DNA from 2 places in the Streptomyces mobaraensis genome. Region 2 is predicted to be linked to the other one. Evidence: riboswitches for the same ligand, from Rfam matches in the RefSeq annotation. Region 2 holds a riboswitch; the other holds the start of a gene.
The links. Region 2 has a riboswitch for thiamine pyrophosphate ahead of K7I03_RS08635 (thiamine ABC transporter substrate-binding protein). Riboswitches for the same ligand answer to the same signal wherever they lie in the genome.

Region 1: linked by a shared signal. The riboswitch ahead of thiO (glycine oxidase ThiO) and the one ahead of K7I03_RS08635 (thiamine ABC transporter substrate-binding protein) in region 2 are both predicted to bind thiamine pyrophosphate.

The regions. Positions count from the first base shown of each region.
Region 1 covers NZ_CP083590.1:5,560,125-5,567,421, reverse strand. Annotated here, with positions in the region: gene K7I03_RS24560 (ABC transporter ATP-binding protein) at 1-330, shown strand, start outside; gene K7I03_RS24555 (hypothetical protein) at 338-826, opposite strand; gene thiE (thiamine phosphate synthase) at 896-1,573, opposite strand; gene K7I03_RS24545 (helix-turn-helix domain-containing protein) at 1,652-2,017, opposite strand; gene K7I03_RS24540 (NAD(P)/FAD-dependent oxidoreductase) at 2,310-3,572, opposite strand; TPP riboswitch at 3,716-3,828, shown strand; gene thiO (glycine oxidase ThiO) at 3,826-5,025, shown strand; gene thiS (sulfur carrier protein ThiS) at 5,022-5,243, shown strand; gene K7I03_RS24525 (thiazole synthase) at 5,245-6,048, shown strand; gene pknB (Stk1 family PASTA domain-containing Ser/Thr kinase) at 6,254-7,297, shown strand, end outside.
Region 2 covers NZ_CP083590.1:2,087,370-2,094,666, reverse strand. Annotated here, with positions in the region: gene K7I03_RS08645 (phosphatidate cytidylyltransferase) at 1-765, shown strand, start outside; gene rlmN (23S rRNA (adenine(2503)-C(2))-methyltransferase RlmN) at 934-2,046, shown strand; TPP riboswitch at 2,118-2,223, shown strand; gene K7I03_RS08635 (thiamine ABC transporter substrate-binding protein) at 2,219-3,316, shown strand; partial or broken gene K7I03_RS34480 (iron ABC transporter permease) at 3,292-5,015, shown strand; gene K7I03_RS08620 (ABC transporter ATP-binding protein) at 5,015-6,058, shown strand; gene K7I03_RS08615 (DMT family protein) at 6,178-7,104, shown strand.

The DNA.
Region 1 (7,297 bases), 3.5 Mb from region 2:
GAGCGGGGCGCCACGCTCTCGGGCGGCGAGCGCCAGCGGGTCGCCCTGGCCCGGGCGCTGCTCACGCGCCCCGCGCTGCTGTTGCTGGACGAGCCGACGTCCCAGCTCGACGCGGTCAACGAGCTGGCGCTGGGGCGGGTGATGCGCGAGATCACCGAGGAGTGCGCGCTGCTGGTGATCGCCCACCGGCTGTCCACCGTGCAGAACGCCGACCGCATCGTCGTCCTGCGGGAGGGCCGGGCCATCGCCTCCGGCCGGCACGAGGACCTGCTGGCCGGCTGTGCCGCCTACCGCGAGCTGGCGGCGGCACAGATGCTGCGGACGGGCTGAGGCGGGGTCAGCCGCCGAGCTTGGGCAGGCCGGGCAGCTTGGCACCGCCGCTCTGCCGCGCGAAGGTCTCCTTCGGCCCGCCCTCCCAGAAGACGACCATGGAGGTGGCGTCGGACTTCTCGATGAGTCCCCTCGTGCGCTTGTCGCCGCCGTCCGAGCACGTGAGCGTGAGGGACTTCCCGCTGACGGTGCCGGAGCAGGTGCGCTTGCCGCCGTCGGACGCCAGGGCCGCCTGCCCGGCAACGATCGTCAGGGCGACCGGTCCCTCGGCGGACTGCGCCAGGTAGGCGCCCCCGGGAGAGCTGATGAGCTTGTCCTCGGACCCGTCGCCCTTCGCGCCCTCGCCGTCCTGGCCCGGAGCGGCGGACCGTCCCGCCGACTGCTCCGGCTTGGCGTCGGCCTTCTTGCCGTCCTTGTCGTCGCTCCCGCTGGAGCACCCCGTCATCAGCACAGCGGCGATGAGCGCCGCCCCCGTGATCTGTGCCGCCTTGCGCACTGCCCGTTCTCCTTCGCCGTGTTCCACGTCAGCGCCCATTGGACGCGAACACGACAACCTACCGGAGGATCAGTCGCGTTCCCGGATCCGGCGGGCCAGGCGGGCCGCGGCGTCACCGGGGTCGTCGGCCTCGGTGAGGGCGCGGACGACGACGACGCGCCGGGCTCCGGCGTCCAGGACCTCGTCCAGGTTGCTCTCGTCGATGCCGCCGATGGCGAACCAGGGCCGCTCGGGCCGCAGCGCGGCGGTGTGCCGCACCAGGGACAGGCCGGGCGCGGAGCGGCCGGGCTTGGTGGGGGTGGGCCAGCAGGGGCCGGTGCAGAAGTAGTCCACGCCCGGTTCGCGCATCGCCGCCTCGGCCTCGGCCTCGCTGTGCGTGGAGCGGCCGATCAGTACGTCGTCGCCGAGGATGGCGCGCGCGGCGGGCACGGGGAGATCGCCCTGGCCCAGGTGCAGGACGTCGGAGCGGATGGCGTGGGCGACGTCGGCGCGGTCGTTCACCGCGAGCAGCCGGCCGTGCCGGCGGGCGGCGTCGGCCAGGACGGCCAGGTGCTCCAGCTCCTCACCGGCCTCCATGCCCTTGTCGCGGAGCTGCACGACGTCCACACCGCCGGCGAGGACCGCGTCCAGGAACTCCGGCAGGTCGCCCTGGCGCCTGCGCGCGTCGGTGCACAGGTACAGCCGGGCGCCCGCGAGGGCCTCCCGGGCCGTCGGGGCGTGCGGGAGCGTACGGGCGGTGGCGGACATCGGGTTTCCCCCCGGGGTCGGCGGTGCGCGGACGGGACGGGCCCGCCCGCGCACCGCGGGCTGTTCACTGCGGAACGGTCAGACGGCGAGCGCCTGGGCGCGCCGCTTCACCTCCGTGCCGCGATTCTCCCGCAGCGCCTGCGCGGGCGTGCCCGGCAGGGTGGGGTCCGGAGTGAACAGCCACTCCAGCATCTCCTCGTCGGTGAACCCGTCGTCCTTGAGCAGCGTCAGGGTGCCGGCCAGGCCCTTCACCACCTTGCCCTCGCCGATGAAGGCGGCGGGCACCTGGAGCACCCGGTTCTCCCCGCGGCGCACGGCGATCAGCTGGCCCTCCTTCACCAACTGCCGTACGCGCGTCACCTCCACGTCGAGCATCTCGGCGATGTCGGGGAGGGTGAGCCACTCGGAAACGAGGGCATCGGTCTTCGTGTCAATCTCGGTCACGGGACAAGCGTGCCATCCTGCGGGGCCACCTGGTAGCCGGGGACACCCGGGCGTGCTTTTCGGCTGGCGCCGGGGGGGGTGCCCCGGTCCCGCCCTTTCGCCGTTTCCTGGGGCTGCGCCCCAGACCCCCTTGTCGCGGCTTCGCCGCTCGTCCTCAAACGCCGGACGGGCTGATATTCAGCCCGTCCGGCGTTTGAGGACAGCGCCCGGAGGGCGCTTCGGGGGTCTGGGGGCTGGCCCCCAGGAAACGGCGAATGGGGGTGCCCCCTCTGGGGGAGGGACCGGGGCACCCTCACCCCACCGCCGACTTCAGCGGCACCGCCGGATCCATGACCCGCGCCCGGTCCACGACCGCGGACCTCTCGATCAGCTTCCGCCCCTGCGCCAGATCCCGCGGCCGCCCCACCGCCAGCACCGCGACCAGCACACCGCCCCGCAGCCAGCACACCGTCCACGCGGCCCCCGCCGGGTCCCCCCGCCACACCAGCTCGTCAGCGGCCGCGTGATGCCCCGCGTACTGCACGAACCGCCCGAACTGCTCGGACCAGAAGTAGGGCACCGGGTCGTAGACCGGCCCCTCGGCCGGCCCGTGCACGATGTTCGCGGCGACGGTCTTCGGCCCCTGGAGGGCGTTGTCCCAGTGGTGGACGAGGAGCCGTTCGCCGTACCGCGCGGAGGGGAAGGAGGCGCAGTCCCCGACCGCGTACACGTCCGGGACGGACGTCCGCAGCCGGTCGTCGGTGACGACGGACCGGTCGGCCGCGAGCTCGACGCCCGAGCCGGCGAGCCAGCCGGTGGCGGGCCGCGCGCCGATGCCGACGACGACGGCGTCGGCGGTCAGCCGGGTGCCGTCGGCCAGCAGCACGGCGCCCGGCTCCAGGGCGGCCACCCGGGCGCCGGTGAGCAGCCGGGCGCCGCTCTGCTCGTACCAGCCGGCCATGTGCGCGGCGACCTCGGCGGGCAGCGCGCCGGCGAGCGGGCGGTCGGCGGCCTCGACGACGGTCACCCGGCAGCCGGCCTCGCGGGCGGCGGTGGCGAACTCGGCGCCGATCCAGCCGGCGCCGACGGCGACCACGTCGCCCTTCCGTTCCAGCAGCGGCCGCAGCCGCTCCGCGTCGTCCAGGGTGCGCAGCAGGTGGACGCCGGGCAGGTCCTCGGCGCCGGGCAGCCGGACCGGCTCGGCGCCGGTGGCCACCACCAGGACGTCGTATGGGACGGGGCCGCGCGGCGTGTCCACCTCGTGGTCGGCGGCGCGCAGCCCGGTGACCTCCAGGCCGAGTGCGAGCTCGATGTCGAGCGAGGCGAAGTCGACCTCGAACGCGGACCCGTCCGCCTTGCCGAGCAGCACCGACTTGGACAGCGGCGGCCGGTCATAGGGCGGGTGGGGTTCGGCGCCCAGCAGGGTGATCGTGCCCTCCCAGCCCTGTTCGCGGAGGGCGACGGCGGTCTGCACGCCGGCCATGCCGGCGCCGACGACGACGACGCGCCGCCGCACCGTGCCTCCCACCGGCTCGTCGGGGGCCGTACCACTGCGGGTGTTCGTCTGCTCACTCACCCGATCACTGTAGGCGGGCGGACGAGGTCCGCCGGAGCACCGTGCGGCGAGACCTCCGACACAACACCACCGCGCCGCGCGCCCCCGGGGCGGTCCCCGCCGCCTTCCGCCGCGTTCGCGGCCCGTACTAGGGTGGCCGGTGCACAAGCACTCGCGGGAGCCCGGACGGACCGGGCTGAGAGGGAGGCTGGACGGCCTCCGACCGTACGAACCTGATCCGGGTCATGCCGGCGAAGGGAGGGGCTGGACGCCCATGCACGCGTCTACGCGATCAGCACCGGGACCGTACGACGTCCTGGTGGCCGGCGGTGGGATCATCGGCCTGGTGACCGCCTGGCGCGCCGCCCAGCGCGGCCTGCGAACCGCCGTCGCCGACCCGGCGCCCGGTGGCGGGGCCGCCCTGGTGGCGGCCGGGATGCTGGCCGCCGTCACCGAACTGCACTACGGCGAGCAGGCGCTGCTCGCCCTCAACCTGGCCTCCGCCCGCCGCTACCCCGCGTTCACGGCCGAGCTGGAGGAGGCGAGCGGCCGGGACACCGGCTACCGCGCCTGCGGCACCCTCGCCGTCGCCCTCGACGCCGACGACCGCGCCCACCTGCGTGAACTCGGCGCGTTCCAGCGGCGCTGCGGGCTGGAGGCGGAGTGGCTGACCGGCCGCGAGTGCCGCCGCCTGGAGCCGATGCTCGCCCCGGGCGTCCAGGGCGGCCTGCGGGTGGACGGCGACCACCAGACCGACCCCCGGCGGCTGGCCGCCGCCCTGCTGACCGCCTGCGAACGCGCCGGGGTGACCCTGCACCGCGCGGCCGTCACCCGGGTGCTGCTCGACGGCGACCGGGCCGCGGGCGCCGAACTCGCCGACGGGCGGCGGATCGCCGCCGGCCAGACCGTCCTGGCGGCCGGCAGCCACAGCGGCCGGATGGCCGGGCTGCCCGACGCCGTCCTGCCACCGGTCCGCCCGGTGAAGGGCCAGACCCTGCGGCTGCGCGTCCCCGAGGCGTACCGGCCGTTCCTCTCCCGCACCGTCCGGGCGGTCGTCCGCGGCAACCCCGTCTACCTGGTGCCCCGGGAGAACGGCGAGCTGGTGATCGGCGCGACCACCGAGGAGCTCGGCTGGGACACCACCGTCACCGCCGGCGGCGTCTACGAACTGCTGCGCGACGCGCACGAGCTGGTGCCCGGCCTCACCGAACTGCCGCTCGCCGAGACCTCCGCCGGGCTGCGCCCCGGCTCCCCCGACAACGCGCCCCTCCTCGGCCCGACCGGCCTGCCGGGCCTGCACCTGGCCACCGGCCACCACCGCAACGGCGTCCTGCTGACCCCGCTCACCGGGGACGTCATGGCCGAGGTGCTCACCACCGGGCGGCTGCCCGAGGAGGCCCGCCCGTTCACCCCCCGCCGGTTCGCCGCGTCCGGCGCCGCCCCTTCCGCCCTCGCCCAGGAGCCCTCCGCATGACCGACGTCCACACCATCCACGTCAACGGCGAGCGGCGCGCCGTCCCGCCCGGGACCACCCTCGCCACCGTCGTCACCGGCCTCACCGGCCGCCCCGGCTCCCCGGGCGGCGTGGCCGCGGCCGTCAACGAGGCCGTCGTCCCGCGCGGCAGCTGGGCGGACACGCCCCTGCGCGACGGCGACCGCGTCGAGGTCCTCACCGCGGTGCAGGGAGGCTGACGTGGCGGACGACACGCTCACCATCGCCGGCACCCCGTTCACCTCCCGCCTGATCATGGGAACGGGCGGGGCGCCCAGCCTCGACGTCCTGGAACGGGCCCTGCTCGCCTCCGGCACCGAACTGACCACCGTCGCCATGCGCCGCCTCGACCCGGCGGTCCGCGGCTCGGTCCTCTCCGTCCTGGAACGGCACGGCATCCGGGTGCTGCCCAACACCGCCGGCTGCTTCACCGCCGGCGAGGCCGTCCTCACCGCCCGGCTGGCCCGCGAGGCGCTCGGCACCGACTGGGTGAAGCTGGAGGTCATCGCCGACGAGCGCACCCTCCTCCCCGACCCGATCGAGCTCCTCGACGCGGCCGAGATCCTCGTCGACGACGGCTTCACCGTCCTCCCCTACACCAACGACGACCCGGTCCTCGCCCGCCGCCTGGAAGACGTCGGCTGCGCCGCGATCATGCCCCTCGGCTCCCCCATCGGCTCCGGCCTCGGCATCCGCAACCCGCACAACTTCCAGCTCATCACCGAGCGGGCCAAGGTCCCCGTCATCCTGGACGCGGGCGCCGGCACGGCGTCGGACGCGGCCCTCGCCATGGAGCTCGGCTGCGCGGCGGTGATGCTCGCGTCGGCGGTGACGCGCGCCCAGGAGCCGGTGCTGATGGCGGAGGCGATGCGCCACGCGGTCGAGGCGGGGCGCCTCGCGCACCGGGCGGGACGGATCCCGCGCCGGCACTTCGCGGAGGCATCGTCGCCGACGGCGGGGTTGGCGCTCCTGGACCCGGAGCGGCCGGCTTTCAGCGCGCGCTGAAACCGCGCTCCGCGCGGTTGTCCTCAGACGCCGGACGGGCTGATTTTCAGCCCGTCCGGCGTCTGAGGACGAGCGGCGAAGCCGCGAAAAAGGGGGTCTGGGGCGCAGCCCCAGGAATCGGCGAAGGGGCGGGACCGGGGCACACACCACCGTCCGGCCCCACAACCGCACAGCTCCCCGCCGATCACTCGTAGACTCGTCAACCGTGGATACGACCCTGCCGGACCCCCTCGTCGACCAGCTGCTCGACGGCCGCTACCGCATTCAGGCGCGGGTAGCCGCAGGCGGCATGGCCACGGTGTACCGGGCGCTGGACACCCGGCTCGACCGGGTGCTCGCCGTGAAGGTGATGCACCCGGCCCTCGCCGCGGACAAGGTCTTCGTCGAACGCTTCATCCGGGAGGCCAAGTCCGCGGCCCGCCTGGACCACCCGAACGTGGTGAGCGTCTACGACCAGGGGACGGACGGCGGATACGTCTACCTCGCGATGGAGTACGTGGCCGGCTGCACCCTGCGGGACGTGCTGCGCGAGCGGGGCGCGCTCCAGCCGAGGGCGGCGCTGGACATCGTGGAGCCGGTGCTGGCCGCGCTGGGCGCCGCCCACCGCGCGGGCCTGGTGCACCGGGACATGAAGCCGGAGAACGTGCTGATCGGCGACGACGGCCGGGTCAAGGTCGCCGACTTCGGCCTGGCCCGCACCGTGGGCACCAACAGCGCCACCAACACCGGCTCCATCCTGGGCACCGTCTCCTATCTGGCCCCCGAGCAGATCGAGCACGGCACGGCGGACACCCGCACCGACGTCTACGCCTGCGGCGTCGTCCTCTACGAGATGCTCACCGGCGTCAAGCCGCACAGCGGCGCCAGCCCGGCCCAGGTGCTCTACCAGCACCTGCACCGGGACGTGCCGCCGCCGTCGCAGGAGGTCCCGGGGCTGGCCCCGGAGCTGGACGACCTGGTGACGGTGGCCACGGCCCGCGATCCGGAGCTGCGCCCGTCGGACGCGGTCGGCATGCTGGGCCTGGTCCGGGCCGCCCGCGCCACACTGACCCGCGAGCAGCTGGACGCCCGTCCGCCGCTGGCCGCGGGCCCGGCGGTGGCGGGCGACGACGAGGAGGCGACGAGCGTCCTGCCGCGCCCGGTCACCGCGCAGCCGCTGCCCCCGGCGGAGGCTCCTGAGCCGGACCCGATGGACATGACGGCGCGGTTCGACGGCCCGCCCGAGCCCCCGCCGCCGCCCGCTCCCCCG
Region 2 (7,297 bases):
GGCGCGGTCATCGTCGCCTCGCTCTTCGTCTACAAGCCCGTCTTCCTCGGCGTGATCGTGATCGCCGTGGTGGTCGGGCTGTGGGAGCTCACCTCCCGGCTCGCGGAGCGCAAGGGCATCAAGGCGCCCCTGGTGCCGCTCGCCATCGGCGGGGCCGCGATGATCGTCGCCGGGTACGTCGACGGCGCCGAGGGCGCGTGGGTGGCCATGGCCCTCACCGCGCTCGCCGTGCTGGTATGGCGGATGACCGAGCCGCCGGACGACTACCTCAAGGACGTCACGGCGGGCATCTTCGCCGCGTTCTACGTGCCGTTCCTGGCCACCTTCGTGGCCCTGATGCTCGCCGCCGACGACGGTGCCTGGCGGGTGCTGACCTTCCTGATCCTCACGGTGGTCAGCGACACCGGCGCCTACGCGGTGGGCTGGCGCTTCGGCAAGCGCAAGCTGGCGCCGCGCATCAGCCCCGGCAAGACCCGCGAGGGTCTGATCGGCGCGGTGCTGTTCGCCATGGCGGCGGGCGCGCTGTGCATGCGCTTCCTGATCGACGACGGGGTGTGGTGGCAGGGCCTGCTGCTCGGCCTGGCCGTCGCGGTGAGCGCGACCCTGGGCGACCTCGGCGAGTCGATGATCAAGCGGGACCTGGGCATCAAGGACATGGGCCGGCTGCTGCCGGGGCATGGCGGGATCATGGACCGGCTGGATTCGCTGCTGCCGACGGCGCCGGTGGTGTGGTTGCTGCTCGTCGCCTTTGTCGGGGCGGGCTGACGAGCACCAGGTACGCTGGAAGGGCCTGTGGCATTGCTGCCGCGGGCCCTTCGCTCGTCCCCGCCGTTGTGGGGGTCGTCCAGTGAGGTCTCCGGGCTTTGGCGTCATGTTGCCGTTGTCCCCGCCGTCGCGGGGTGCCCGACCTCGTCGTCTTGAGGAGTAGCCATCGTGGCACGTCCGGCTCCCGGTGAGCTTACTTTCGTCGCCCCCCGCGGAGCCAAGAAGCCCCCGCGGCACCTCGCCGACCTCTCGCCCGCCGAGCGCAAGGAGGCCGTCGCCGCCATCGGTGAGAAGCCTTTCCGGGCGAAGCAGCTGTCCCAGCACTACTTCGCGCGGTACGCGCACGACCCCGCGCAGTGGACGGACATCCCGGCCGGCGCCCGCGAGAAGCTCGCGGGCGAGCTGCTGCCGGAGCTGATGAGCGTCGTGCGGCACATCTCGTGCGACGACGACACCACCCGCAAGACGCTGTGGCGGCTGCACGACGGCAAGCTCGTCGAGTCCGTCCTGATGCGCTACCCGGACCGGGTCACCATGTGCATCAGCTCACAGGCCGGCTGCGGGATGAACTGCCCGTTCTGCGCCACCGGCCAGGCCGGTCTGGACCGCAACCTGTCGACCGCCGAGATCGTGCACCAGATCGTCGACGGCATGCGGGCGCTGCGCGACGGCGAGGTCCCGGGCGGGCCCGCGCGGCTGTCGAACATCGTCTTCATGGGCATGGGCGAGCCGCTCGCCAACTACAAGCGCGTCGTCGGCGCCATCCGCCGGCTGACCGACCCGGAGCCCGACGGCCTCGGGCTGTCGCAGCGCGGCATCACCGTCTCCACCGTCGGCCTGGTGCCGGCGATGCACCGGTTCGCCGACGAGGGCTTCAAGTGCCGCCTCGCGGTCTCGCTGCACGCGCCCGACGACGAGCTGCGCGACACGCTCGTCCCGGTCAACACCCGCTGGAAGGTCCGCGAGGTCCTGGACGCGGCCTGGGAGTACGCGGAGAAGTCCGGTCGCCGGATCTCCATCGAGTACGCCCTGATCCGGGACATCAACGACCAGGCGTGGCGCGGCGACCTGCTGGGCCGGCTGCTCAAGGGCAAGCGGGTGCACGTCAACCTGATCCCGCTGAACCCCACCCCGGGCTCCAAGTGGACGGCGTCCCGTCCGGAGGACGAGCGGGCGTTCGTCGCGGCGATCGCGGCCCACGGCGTCCCGGTCACCGTCCGGGACACGCGCGGCCAGGAGATCGACGGCGCCTGCGGCCAGCTGGCGGCGACCGAGCGCTGAGCCCCGCCGGCGGCGGCGGGGGAGCGGGCGGGCGCACTGGTACGGTGCACTCGCACCGCTCGTACAAATGAACAATCCGACAGGGGAGCGCACACAGCGCTGAGAGTGCGGCCCGCGCCGCAGACCCTCGGACCTGATCCGGTTAGTACCGGCGTAGGGAGTCAGCTCGACCATGAACACCACCCTCCGGCGTGCCCTGGGCGCCGCCGCCGTCACCGCCCTGGCCGTTCCGGCCCTCGCGGCCTGCGGAGGCTCCGACGAGGCCAAGGAGAAGGACGGCGGCAAGACGGTCACCCTCGTCTCGCACGAGTCGTTCGTCGTCTCCCCGGACGTGCTCAAGGAGTTCACCGCACGGACCGGCTACAAGGTGAAGACGCTCAAGAGCGGCGACGCCGGGCGGGCCGTGAACCAGGCGATCCTCTCCAAGAGCCACCCGCAGGGTGACGTGTTCTTCGGCGTCGACAACACGCTGCTCTCCCGCGCCCTCGACAACGGGATCTTCGAGCCGTACGAGGCCAAGGGCCTGGACCGGGTGGCGAAGGAGTACCGGGCCGACGACGCCGAGCACCGGGTGACGCCGGTGGACTCCGGTGACATCTGCGTCAACTACGACCGTGCCTACTTCACCGATCACAAGCTGGCGCCGCCGAAGACCCTCGACGACCTGGTGAAGCCCGAGTACAAGGGCCTGCTGGTCACCGAGAACGCGGCCACCTCCTCCCCGGGCCTCGCCTTCCAGCTCGGGACCGCCGCCAAGTACGGCGACGAGGGCTGGCAGGACTACTGGAAGAAGCTCAAGGACAACGGCGTCGAGGTCGTCGACGGCTGGGAGCAGGCGTACAACGACCGCTTCTCCGGCTCCGCCGCCGGCCGCAAGGCCAAGGGCGACCGGCCGCTCGTCGTCTCTTACGCGTCCAGCCCGCCGGCCGAGGTGCAGGGCATGAAGACGCCGCCGAAGTCGGCGGACGAGGCGCCGACCGGCGTCGCGACCGGCACCTGCTTCCGGCAGACCGAGTACGCCGGGCTGCTCAAGGGCGCGAAGAACGCCGAGGGCGGCAAGGCGCTGCTGGACTTCCTGCTGAGCAAGCGGTTCCAGGAGGACGTGCCGCTGAGCATGTACGTCAAGCCGGTGGTGACGGACGCCAAGCTGCCCGAGCTGTTCACCAAGTTCGGCGCGACGGTCGACACCCCGCAGACGCTCGCCCCCGAGAAGATCGCGAAGAACCGTGATCAGTGGGTCAAGGCATGGTCCTCGATCGTCCTGAAGTAACCGCACCGAAGGACCGCGGAGTGCGGGGGACGGGCGTCCGCCTCGGCCTGATGGCCGTCCCGCTCGCCTTCTTCGGCCTCTTCTTCGCCTACCCGGTGGCCGCGATCGTCACGCGGGGATTGAAGGCGGACGGACGGTGGCGGTTCGGCCGCATCGGCGAGGTGCTCACCGACCCGGCAACCGGGCACGTCCTGTGGTTCACCACCTGGCAGGCGGCGGCCTCCACGGCGCTCACGCTGGTGCTCGCGCTCCCCGGCGCGTACGCCATGGCGCGCTTCGACTTCCCCGGCAAGGGGCTGCTGCGGGCGGTCGTCACCGTCCCGTTCGTGCTGCCCACCGTGGTGGCCGGCTCCGCCTTCCTCGCGCTGCTCGGGCGGCGGGGACTGCTCGACGAACTGTGGGGCGTCCGGCTCGACAACTCCGTCTGGGCGATCCTGCTCGCCCACGTCTTCTTCAACTACGCCGTGGTCGTCCGGACCGTCGGCGGGCTCTGGGCGCAGCTCGACCCCCGGCAGGAGGAGGCCGCGCGGGTGCTCGGAGAGTTTCAGCCGGTACGACGACTGGCGGCGCCTAACACCTGACTGACGCGACGGCCGTCGCCGCGCGGCGCTGAGGATTTGCTAGTTCACCTTTACACCTGAACGAATCGAGCGCGGCGTACTTCGAGCGACAGGGTACGATCGAGCTGGGGTGAGTAAGATGTACCGGCAGACCGCCGTACTGCTCGTACTACGTAGGGGAAGGCCGTACGTCATCACGCGCAGGACGCCGCCGTCGCCGACGCGCTGAGCTGGTGACAGCGCGGGACCGTGCGAAACGAGCTGCGAGTCCGACTGGGCTGAGGACGCGCCGCCGCACGACGCGCCGCGCCGACTCGCGGCGGCGCCCAGAAGCTGCTAGCCGAAAGCTGAGCCCAGGGAGCCGCGCAGCTACGGCAGCCGCTCGCGCGGTGACTCGAGCTAGCGACGTCGACGGCCAGACGGCTACGGCACGCCTTCACGCGCTCGCCTACGGGGCGGGACGACGGCGTTGCTCGGCGTCGTCGCGGAGGCGAGCGAGCAACACGCGGCGTACGGCCTCGCGGCCACCGTCATCGCCCGTCGTCGTCGAAGACGGCTAAGTGAATGCCGCCGCGACGCACGGCGACGAAGAAGAAGAGCCGGCTAAAAGTAAAGCGGGCGCGACTGCGCTAAACGAGATGCTGCCGCTGGAAGCACCTCCGAAACGTGACCGCGAAACGGCGCGGCACTGTGATCGCCTGGACGAGAAACGCCGCAGGACAGCGGAGCTACGAAGGATCAGGTACCGATGGCCCAGGCGATAGTACGGAGTGCCGTAGTGAGCAAGCACGATGCTGACGTGCACGACGCAGTCGATCCGCGGCTGCGGAGGCACGATCAGGACGTGCTCGGCGCGTCCGACACGGGTTGGCGGAGTGGACCTGCCGATGGTCGGCCGGGCCCTGGCGGTCGCGGCGGGCTTCGCCTTCGCCGTCTCCCTGGGCGAGTTCGGCGCCACCGTCTTCATCGCCCGCCCCGACAACCCCACGCTCCCCGTGGCCGTGGCCCGGCTGCTGGGCCGTCCCGGGGAGCTCAACTACGGGCAGGCGATGGCCCTGAGCACGATCCTGATGCTGGTGTGCGCCGTGGCGCTGCTGGTGCTGGAACGCGTACGTACCGACCGCACGGGGGAGTTCTGATGCCGTCCGCTCCGATGCTGCCTGCTCCGATGCTGCGTCTGGAGGGCGTCACCGTCCGGTTCGGCGACCGGACTGTCCTGGACGCCGTCGGCCTCGACGTCGCCGAGCACGAGGTCGTCTGCGTCCTCGGCCCCAGCGGCAGCGGCAAGTCCACGCTGCTGCGGGTGGTCGCCGGGCTCCAGCGGGCCGACGCCGGGCGGGTGTTCCTGTCCGGCGAGGACGTCGGCGGGGTGCCCGTGCACCGGCGGGGCGTGGGGCTGATGTTCCAGGACCACCAGCTCTTCCCGCAGCGGGACGTGGCCGCGAACGTCGCCTTCGGGCTTCGCACGCGTGGTGCCGGACGCGACGAGGCCCGGCGGCGGGTCGCCGAACTCCTCGATCTCGTGGGCCTGCCGGGCGCCGGGCGGCGGTCCGTCGCGGCGCTGTCCGGCGGCGAGCAGCAGCGCGTCGCGCTGGCCCGGGCGCTCGCCCCGAGCCCCCGGCTGCTGATGCTCGACGAGCCCCTCGGGCAGCTGGACCGGAGCCTGCGCGAGCGGCTGGTGACCGAGCTGCGGCAGCTCTTCGGACGGCTCGGCACGACCGTGCTGGCGGTCACCCACGACCAGGGCGAGGCGTTCGCGCTCGCCGACCGGGTGGTGGTGATGCGGGACGGCCGGATCGCCCAGCAGGGCACGCCCCTGGACGTCTGGCGGCGGCCCGCCTCCGAGTTCGTGGCCCGCTTCCTCGGCTTCGACAACGTCGTCCCCGCGACCGTCACCGGCGACCGGGCCGACACCCCGTGGGGCAAGGTGCCCGTCCCGGCCGGTTCCCCGGAGGGCCCCTGCTCGCTCCTGGTACGGCCGGGTGGCGTCCGGCTGGTGGCGGACGGACTGCCGTGCGAGGTCACCGCCCGGACCTTCCGGGGCGACCACGTGCTGCTCTCGCTCCGTCCGGAGCGGGGTCCGGCGCTCCAGGCGGCGTGCGCGCTGGCGCACGCGCCGGAGGTGGGAGCACGGGCAGGGGTCGCGTTCGACGCCGAGCACGTGGTAGTGCTGGGCGGCTGAGCGATACGGCGAGAAGGCGCCCTCCTTTTTCTTGACCTTTTCTTGACCCTAGGCAACTTCGGCGCCGCGTTGAACGTCTGGTTCAGGAGCAGGCGGTTCATTGGCGAACGGAGCAATTGGTGATCATCGGCCTGGTGACGGCTGTCGCGGCCTCGGCGTGCTACGGCACGGGTTCGGTCCTGCAAGCCGTCGGATCGCGGAAATCCGCCCTCCGGGAGGCGGCCTCGTCCCCCGACACGGGCGTGACCCAGCACGGCGGACCCAGCCTGTCCTCCACCGCCAAGGCCGCCGTGACCTGGGAGTTCATGGTCGGTACCGTCCTGGACTTCCTCGGCTTCGGCCTCGGCGCCCTCGCGGCCCGGCTGCTGCCCCTCTTCCTCTCCCAGACGGTCATCAGCGCCAACCTGATCGTCACCGCCCTGCTCAGCATCAAGCTGCTCGGCATACGGCTCAAGCGCCCCGAGTGGGCGTCCATCGCCGTCGTCTGCGCCGCCTTGGTGCTGCTCGCGACGGCCGCCGGGCACGAGGGCAGCGGGGAGACCGCCCGGTCTACGCACTGGTGGCTGCTGATCATCTCCGTGGTGCTGATGGCCGGTGGCACGGTGGCGGTGCGTCTGATGGGGTCCCGGGCCGCGATCCTCGCCGGTCTGCTGTCCGGACTGGGCTTCGGTGCCATCGGGGTCGGGGTGCGCATCCTCGACGGGATCGACCCGTTCCACCTGCCCACCCTCCTCGCCGACCCGGCTCTCTACGCGATCCTGATCTCCGGTGGCGTGGGCATGTACCTGCACACGGTGGCCCTGCAGATCGGTTCCGTCAACGGTGCGACGGCGGCTCTGGTCGTGGGTGAGACGATTCTGCCGGGCATCATCGGCGTGCTGCTGCTTGGGGACGCTTCTCGGGAGGGGTTCGCCTGGGTGGCGGTCCTCGGATTCATCCTCGCCGTCGCGGGGGCGGTTGCGGTCGCGTGGTTCGGTGAACCCGACAGTCACGGGGCGGCGACCCCCGCTGTGGACGAGGCGACGGAGCCCGTGCAGCGCGTGTAGGAGTGCCTCGGTCCCTCCCCCAGAGGGGGCACCCCCATTCACCGTTTCTTGCGGGGGCAGGCCCCCGCCCCCCGAAGCGCCCTGCGGGCGCTGTCCTCAAACGCCGGACGGGCTGACTTGTCAGCCCGTCCGGCGTTTGAGGACGAGCGGCGGAGCCGCGAAAAGGGGGTCTGGGGCGCAGCCCCAGGAAGCG